DNA from 2 places in the Kytococcus schroeteri genome. Region 1 is predicted to be linked to the other one. Evidence: riboswitches for the same ligand, from Rfam matches in the RefSeq annotation. Region 1 holds a riboswitch; the other holds the start of a gene.

The links. A riboswitch is a leader RNA that binds a small molecule or an ion and turns the genes downstream of it on or off. The one in region 1 is predicted to bind thiamine pyrophosphate.
Region 2: linked by a shared signal. The riboswitch ahead of ACFFHC_RS07860 (FAD-dependent oxidoreductase) and the one ahead of thiE (thiamine phosphate synthase) in region 1 are both predicted to bind thiamine pyrophosphate.

The regions. Positions count from the first base shown of each region.
Region 1 covers NZ_JBHLVH010000001.1:76,120-80,306, forward strand. The annotation lists gene ACFFHC_RS00385 (sensor histidine kinase) at 1-701, opposite strand, end outside; gene ACFFHC_RS00390 (maleylpyruvate isomerase family mycothiol-dependent enzyme) at 743-1,330, opposite strand; gene ACFFHC_RS00395 (SRPBCC family protein) at 1,454-1,891, shown strand; TPP riboswitch at 2,338-2,430, shown strand; gene thiE (thiamine phosphate synthase) at 2,421-3,125, shown strand; gene thiD (bifunctional hydroxymethylpyrimidine kinase/phosphomethylpyrimidine kinase) at 3,122-3,955, shown strand; partial or broken gene ACFFHC_RS00410 (ATP-binding cassette domain-containing protein) at 4,108-4,187, opposite strand, start outside.
Region 2 covers NZ_JBHLVH010000014.1:164,927-169,113, reverse strand. The annotation lists gene ACFFHC_RS07870 (thiazole synthase) at 1-649, opposite strand, end outside; gene thiS (sulfur carrier protein ThiS) at 646-861, opposite strand; gene ACFFHC_RS07860 (FAD-dependent oxidoreductase) at 858-2,036, opposite strand; TPP riboswitch at 2,041-2,125, opposite strand; gene ACFFHC_RS07855 (methyltransferase domain-containing protein) at 2,138-3,337, opposite strand; gene ACFFHC_RS07850 (glutamine amidotransferase) at 3,337-4,065, opposite strand; gene ACFFHC_RS07845 (alpha/beta fold hydrolase) at 4,121-4,187, shown strand, end outside.

The DNA.
Region 1 (4,187 bases):
AGCTCGCTCTTGAGGGCCACCACCGAGAGGGTGCGGCCCAGCACGTCGTGGAGGTCGCGGCTGAAACGCAGCCGCTCCTCGGCCACCGCCAGGTCGGCGGCCACCCGGTGGTGGCGGGCCTGCGCGCGCACCACGCTCATGGCCCACGCGCTGCAGTACCCGATGAAGAGCCCCGTCCCCAGGCCGATTCCCAGGCCCACGGCCGACATGGGCACCAGGCGCAGGTCGCGGACGGCCAGGGTCAGGCACGCGGCGAGGGCCGGCACGCACGCGAGCGTGGTGGCCAGCCGCCAGCGGACGGCAAGGCCCAGCATCATCGCCACCGACATGGCCGTGTAGCCCATCATCGGCAGGATGCGGGGCTCCTCGGCCGCCCAGGCGGGGACGGCGGTGAGCACGGTGCCCGCGGCCACGGTGCCGGCCACCGCGGCCCACGCCGGGCCGGCGAGCTCGCCCTCGTCCTGGAGGGGCAGGGCCTCGCGCGCCATCCACACCGAGCACACCAGCATCAGCAGCACCGAGGGCAGGGTCAGCCAGCGCAGCGCGGGCAGGGCCACCCACAGCACCGCGCCGCCCAGGAACAGGAAGGTGACCAGCACGAGCGCCACCGAGAACAGCGTGTACAGGCCGAACTGGCGCACCGCCCGGTCGGTGGCGGTGCGGAAGTGCGGTGCGGGGGCGCGGCGGGTCCAGGCGGGCACGGGGCCATCCTGCCCGAGGGGGCGGGGCGCGATCGCCCGGGTCACATCGGGCTGGCGCCACCCTCCGGGGCACCCGGGCGGCGCCACTGCGGGTCGCGGCCGATGAAGGCCATGAGGCGCTCCACCGGGTCCTCGCTCTCGGTCTCCACCGCCGGGCCGTACTGGCCGGACTGGCGCAGCATCTGCTCGATGGGCTCCATGCCCTGCAGCATCTGCTCGGCGTAGTCGGGGTCCAGGTCGGGCTCCACGCCGGCGGCGCGGGCCAGGTCCCAGGTGTGCATGTAGATGTCCGAGACGTACAGGTCGCCGGTCATCTCGGCGATCGTCTGGCCGGCGAACGGGCCCTCGTCCAGCACGATGGTGGAGCGCTCGCTGTCGTCGAGCAGCTCCTGCACGTCGGCGGCGCGCTGGCGCCAGGCGGTGGCGGGGTCGGCCTGCGGGTCGCGGTCGGGCAAGTCCATGTCCACCCAGTTCTCCAGCACGGACTCGTACCAGTCGATGAGGTGCTCCACGACGTCGCCGGCGGTCCACTCCTTGACCGGGGTGGGGGCGTCCCAGTCGGTCACCGTGTCCGCCACGTCGGCGAACGCCTGGGAGAAGCGCGCGTGCAGGCCGGACTCGAGACTCATGGTGACCTCCGTGGTGTGCGGCGGGTGGGCCGGCGGTGTGCCGGGTCCGCAGGGCCATCATGCCTGTCGGGGTGTCGGGGCCGCACGCGGGAGCGCCGCGGTGCGTGGACCACGATGGGGCACGTGCCCCGCCCTGCCGACCGCCCCTTCGTGTTCACCCACTCGTGGACCGAACCCGGCGCTCCGGCAGCGGTGTACGCGCGGTGGGCGGTTCCGGAGGGCTTCCCGGGGTGGTGGCCGCAGGCGCGGGCGGCGCGGCGGACCGGGGACGGCGCGGGCTCGATGGTGGTGCGCAGCCTGCTGCCGGTGCCCCTGCGGTTCTCGCTGCGGCGGGTGGTGGAGGACCCGGTGGGGCGCCGGCTGGTGGCCCGGTCCGCGGGCGACCTGGTGGGGACGATCGAGGTGCGCGTGGTGGCGTGCGGCGGGGGCAGCCGCATCGTGTGGCGGCAGCGGTGCCGGCTGGCGCACCCGGTGCTGCGGCACGCGCTGTGGGTGCCCGGTGCGCGGGCGGTGCTGCGGGCCAACCACGCGTGGATGATGCGCGGCGCCCGCCAGGCGTGAGGGGGGACGTCGTTGGGCCTGGGCGGGGAAGCCCGCTCCGGCATCGCCCAGCCCACGCCCTCCGGCATCCTCGCCTCATCGCCCCGCCGCGTCCCCCATCGCACCGCCCGTCGCACGCGAAAACTCACTGCGCACGCGAAAGGTGCTGGCCGCACGCGAAGCTTCCCGTGCGGGGGCGTCCCTTCCCGTGCCGCGCCACCTTTCCCGTGCGGCGGGGCGATGGGGCCCACCTCCGCAGCAGACCCACCCGAGCGGCCTCAGACCTCCGGGTTCCGTGCAGACCTCCGGGTTCCGCCGCCCCACCCTCCGGAAAGCTTTCAGAACCACCACGACGGCGCGGTGGATCTGAAAGCTTTCCGGAGGTGAGCACGTCCGGAGGGGTGCCGCCCCGGCCCCGCCCCGGCCACACACCCACCCGAGGGCGGGACGCCCCACCACCTAGGGTGGCCGACGACGCGGGGTGCCCCACCGGGGCTGAGAACACACCCGTGGAACCTGATCTCGTTCACGCGAGCGGAGGGACGTCATCGTGAACCACCCTGCCCAGCCGGCCCCGCACCCCGCGGCCACACCCGCCCCCACGCGCCCGTCGGTGCCCGGCCGCCCCGCATTGGACCTCACGCTCTACCTCGTCACCGACACCGCCCGCTGCGGCGCGCGTGGCGTGCCCGCCGTGGTGCGCGATGCGGTGGCCGGCGGCGTCACCATCGTGCAGCTGCGCGAGAAGCGCCTCGACGACGTCGCGTTCGTGCGCCTGGGGCAGGAGATCCGCGAGGTGCTCGAGGGCACCGGAGTGCCGCTGCTGGTGGACGACCGCGCCCACCTGGTGCACGCCATCGGGGCGCAGGGGGTGCACATCGGCCAGACCGACACCCCGCCGGTGCAGACCCGCGAGGAGGTGGGGCCGGACGTGCTCGTCGGGCTGTCCACGCACTCGGTGGAGCAGGCCCGTGCCGCCAGCGCCCTGCCGCCGGGCACGGTGGACTACATCGGCATCGGCCCGGTGTGGCCCACACCCACCAAGGTGGCGCACGATCCCGCCATCGGGCCGGAGGGGGCCCGTGCGATGCGGGCGGCGAGCCAGCTTCCGGGCGTGGCCATCGGCGGCATCACCCCGCAGAACATCGGCGAGCTGCGTGGGTGCGGGGCCGAGGGCGTGGCGGTGGTGCGGGCGCTGTGCGCGGCGCCGGACGTGGCCGCGGCCGCACGCGAGTTCCGGGAGCTGTGGCGGTGAGCGCGCACGGGGGCCCGGCAGGGGCGGGGAGCGCGCGCGTGCCGGTGGTGCTCACCGTCGCGGGCTCGGACCCCTCCGGCGGGGCGGGTGTGCAGGCCGACCTCAAGACCTTCAGTGCCCTGGGGGCCTACGGCTGCGCGGTGCTCACCTCGCTCACGGCGCAGAGCACGCGCGGGGTCACGGGCGTCCACCCGGTGCCGGCGGGGTTCGTCACCGAGCAGCTGGTCACGCTGCTGGAGGACGTGCGCGTGGACGCGGTGAAGATCGGCATGCTCGGCACGGCGCCGGTGGCCGATGCGGTGGCCGACGTGGTGCGCCGGCTGGACTGCCCCGTGGTGCTCGACCCGGTGATGGTGAGCACGGCCGGATCACGGCTGCTGGACGCCGACGCGGTGGAGGCCGTGCGCCGGCTGGTTGCGGTGGTGGACCTTGTGACGCCCAACGGTCCCGAGGCGGGGGTGCTCGCCGGGGCCGAACCGCCGCGCGACCTGGCCGGACAGCGGGCGATGGCTGCCGCGCTGCACGAGCGGCTGGGGGCGCGGGTGCTGCTCAAGGGCGGCCACGTGGACGGCGCCGCGAGCACCGACGTGCTGGCCGGGCCGGGTGGGGCGGAGGAGTTCACCGCTCCTCGGGTGGCCACGCGCAACACCCACGGCACGGGCTGCACGCTCTCCTCGGCGGTAGCCGCGTTGCGCCCGCAGCGGGCGGGCTGGACCGATGCGGTGGCCGACGCCAAGGCTTACCTGACGGCCGCGCTGGAGCACGCGGACGCCCTCGACGTGGGGGCCGGGCCGGGGCCGGTGCACCACTTCCACGCCCTCTGGCACTGAGCGGCCGGCGAGCTCCGCACCGGTGCCGATCTCGAGCATCGCCGGCCACGAACTCCGCACCGGTGCCGATCTCGGACGTCACCCGGCCGTGAGAACCGCACCGGTGCCGATCTCGACAGTCGAGTTCAGCACCGGTGCGGAAGTGGGTGCTCGGCGGCCTGAGTTCGGCACCGGTGCGGAGTTCGCCGTGCCGACGGGTGCGGAGGTCGCTGTGGGGTCCGCCCCGTCAGCG
Region 2 (4,187 bases), on a different contig from region 1:
CGCTCGCAGTGCCGATGCCGGCGTCCAGCACCACCGGAACCCCTGCCCGCGAGCAGATGAGCGCGATGTTGTGCGGGTTGAGCACGCCCAGCCCGGACCCGATGGGGGAGCCGCCGGGCATCACCGCGGCACAGCCCAGGTCCTCCAAGTGCGCGGCCAGCGCCGGGTCGTCGGAGGTGTACGCCCACACGGTGAACCCGTCGGCCACGAGCTGCTCGGCAGCCTCGGCGGTCTCCAGCGGGTCGGGCAGCAGCGTGTCGTGGTCCATGACCACCTCGAGCTTCACCCAGTCGGTGCCCAGCGCCTCCCGGCCCAGCCGGGCGGTGAGCACGGCCTCGTGGGCGGTCTGGCACCCGGCGGTGTTGGGCAGCACCCGCAGGCCCAGGTCGCGGACCACGCCGAGCAGGGACGGGCCGCCGGCCAGGTCGGCGCGGCGCAGGGCCACGGTGGTCACCTCGGTACCGCTGGCGCGCAGCGCGTCGGCCAGCAGAGTGTGGTGGGTGGCGCCCCCGGTGCCGGTGACGAGCCGGGAGGTCAGGCGCGTGCCGGCCACCTCCCAGCCCGGGTCCTCCAGCGGGGTGTGCGAGGGGATACCGGGCGGTGCGGTGGGAGCGGTCGTCGTCGGGGTGGGGCTCGGCTCGGTGCTCATCCGCCGGCCACCGGGGTGAGCAGCTCCACCTGGTCACCCTCGGCGAGCACCGTGAGGCCCCACGCACCGGCGGGCACCACCTGCTGGCCCACGGCCGCGGCCACCCCGGCGTGACCCGGGCCGAGCACCTCGGTGACCAGCTGCTCCAGGGTGGTGCCCGGCGGCACGGTGCGTTCGGTGCCGTTGAACCGGATGGTGGTGGGCGTGCTCACGAGGCCTCCTCGAGGGTGGACGGGACGGACGGGGACCAACGGGCTGGTGGGGTCCGGGCGACGGACGGGGCCGACGTGCGCACCGCGGCGGCGGCGGCAGCGGCGGCCCGGTGGCACAGCAACACACCGTGGCGGCCGTGACCGGTGGAGAGCACCACCCGCACCGGGCCGTCGGAGCCGGGCAGCGTGTGCTCGCGCAGCAGCGGGCCCGGTGTGGCGAGGGTGGGCCGGTGGCCGCTGAGCGCCTCGGCCAGGTGCATCTCGCGGACGCCCGGGTAGAGCGCGGCGGCGTCACCGAGCAGGTCGAGCACCTCGCCGGCCGGCACGCGCTCGTCGGTGCCCCGCTCCACGCTCGTGGCCCCCACCACGAGCTCACCGTCGGTGCGGGGCACGAGGTACACCTCGCGGTCGTCCACGCGGCCCCGCAGCACGTGGCTGGGCACCGGCGCGGTGGGGGTGCCGTGCAGGCGCAGCACGGTGCCGGCCACGGCGCGTACGCCGGTGGGTGGCAGGGCACCGGGCAGCAGGGCGTCGGTGCGGTGCCCGGCGCAGACCACCACCACGCTGGCCCGCAGCGTGCAGCCGTCCGCGAGCACCACGGAGCCGTCGTCGGCCAGGCGTCCGGCGGCATCGACCAGCCGCACCCCGCGGGCGGCGCAGGAGGCCCGCAGCGCCGTCACGAGCCGCCGCGGGTCCACCTGGTGGTCGCCCTGCACGGCCACCCCGCCGGCCACTCGGCGCGAGAGCCCCGGCTCGGCGCGCCGCAGGGACCGGCGGTCCAGGGGCGCGGCCTCGAGACCGGCCGCCCGAGCGGCGTCGGCCAGGTGGGTGGTGCGGGCCAGGTCGTCGGCGCCCAGGGCCACGTGGAGGGTGCCGGCGGTGCGCAGGTCCAGACCGATGCCGGTCTCGGTCTCGAGCGCGGCGGCCTCACCGGGCCAGCGCCCCATCGCGTCGAGGGCGAGCGCGTGCACCTCCGGCTCGGTGGTGCGGAACTCGCTGGTGGGTGCCAGCATCCCGGCGGCACGGTGCGCGGCACGGAGGTGCTCCCCGGCATCGACGAGGACGACCCGGTGGTCGGCCGCCAGCAGGCGCGCGGTGGCCGCCCCCACCGGTCCGCCGCCGAGCACGACGACGTCCGCCGGCCCCTGGGGCTGCTGCTGGATGGCGCTGTGCACGCCGACCTCCCTCCGCCGGTACGACCCGGATCAGGTGCGACGGTCGGCGATGCCTCGCCCTCTCAGCCCGGCTCCAGGGCTCCCGTGGTTCGGCCAGCACCCTAACGCGGGCCCAGCAGCACCAGCACCTCGGCGTGGTCGGTGTTGGGGAACATGTCCACCAGCCGTGCGGACAACGGCTGCCAGTGCGGCATCGCCGCCAGGTCGGTGGCCAGCGTGACGGGGTTGCACGAGGAGTAGACGAGCGTGCCCGTGGGCGAGGCCGGGTCCGCGGCGGCCGAGAGGCCGTCGAGCAGCACCGGCAGGTCCGGCCCCAGGCCACGCCGCGGCGGGTTGACCACCACGGCCTGCGTGGCCCCGGCCGCGGCCACCACCGCCGCGGGGTCCGAGGCGTCGGCCACCACGAAGCGTGCCCCCGCCGCGCCCGGGACGCCCGCCAGGTCCCGCGCACCGCGGGTCGCGCCGCGCACCGCATCGGCCGAGACCTCCACGCCCACCGCCTCGATGCCGGCGGCGGCCGCGTGCAGCGCGAACCCGCCCACGCCGCAGTACAGGTCGGTCACCGTGGCCGCACCACGGTCGGTGAGCCAGTCGGTCACCTGCGCGTAGAGGGCCGCCGCGACGGCGGTGTTGGTCTGCAGGAAGGAATCCGGGCCCACGTGGAGCACCACCGGCCCCATCGGGACGGACAGCAGCGTCTCCTCGGTGAGTGGCACCTCCTGCGCACCGGAGAGGGTGGCCTTGTGCTCGGGGTGGATGTTGGCGCTCACCACCCGCAGCCGCGGCAGGTCGGCCAACAGGCCGGGCAGGTGCTCCCGGACCCGCTCCAACGGCCCGGTGGTGCGCAGCACCAGGCGCAGCATGAGCTCCCCGGTGGGGGAGGCGGTGAGCACCAGGTGCTTGAGCTCCCCGCGGCGGCGGGCCACGTCGTAGGGCGGCAGGGCAGCGCGGGTCACGAAGCGCGCGAGGCGGTCCAGCACGGTGGCCAGGGCCGCCTCGTGCAGGCCGCAGGTGCGCAGGTCCACCCCGCGTCCGTCCGCGTCGAGGATGCCCAGGGTGGGCGCACCCGCGGTGCCGCCCACCACCAGCTTGGCCTTGTTGCGGAAGCCCGCGGCGGCGCTCGGCAGCGGCTCCTGCCAGACGTGGTCGGGCACCAGGGGGCCCAGGCGCTCGCGGACGGCGGCATCCTTGGCGGCCAGCTGGTCGGCGTAGGGCGTGCCCATGAGCGTGCAGGAGCGGCACCGTCCGGCGGAGAAGTGGCCGCAGTGCAGGGGAGGGGTCGAGCGCAGGTCCACGCCCATCACCCGTACAGCACGGCGAAGCGGGCGAGCAGGCGGTGCGAGGCGGACACGTCCGTGGTGCGGGCCGCGGCCACGATGTCGGCCGCCTCCTCGGGGGCGAAGTAGCCGTGGTGGGCGTAGACGGCCACCCGGGCGGCCAGCCCCTCGGCGTCGAGCTCGGGGTGGAACTGGGTGGCGCGCACGTGTCGGCCCACGCGGACCAGCTGCACGGGGCAGGCCGCGGAGCCGGCCAGCACGGTCATCCCCGACGAGGGGGTGGCGACGGCCTCCTTGTGGCCCACCCACGCGCGGAACTGCCGCGGGACGCCCTCGAGCAGTGGGTCGTCGGCACCGGCCTCGGTGAGGGTGACGACCGGTGCGGCGAGCTGCTCCCCGTGCGTGGTGTCCACGGTGGCCTGCTGGTGGACGCCGAGCACGCCCATGCCGTAGCAGAGGCCCAGGGTGGGGAAGTCCGCCGCCACCACGGCGTCGAGCACCGCGGTCAGGTCGGCCTCCACCCGGCGTTGCACGGGGTCCTTGGACCCGGGCGGGTCGGAGACGGTGAACGGGCTGCCGCCGATGATCACGCCGGCCCACCGGCCGAGGTCCAGCCCCGGCATCGGCCCGGCTTCCAGGCGCCACTGCACGACGCGCTCCGGCGGGACCCCCATGTGGCGTGCCACCGCCTCGTGCTCCTGGTGGGCCAGGTCGTCCTCGGCGCGCGTGGACAGCAGGAGGAAGGGGAGCATCGCCCCATTGTGCGGCACACTGTGCACGCCCTCGAAAACCCGGTAGGAGACCCCCATGGCCAGCACCCTGAACACCCACTTCGTCGAGGGAGGGGACGAGCGCATCGTCTTCCTCCACGGCC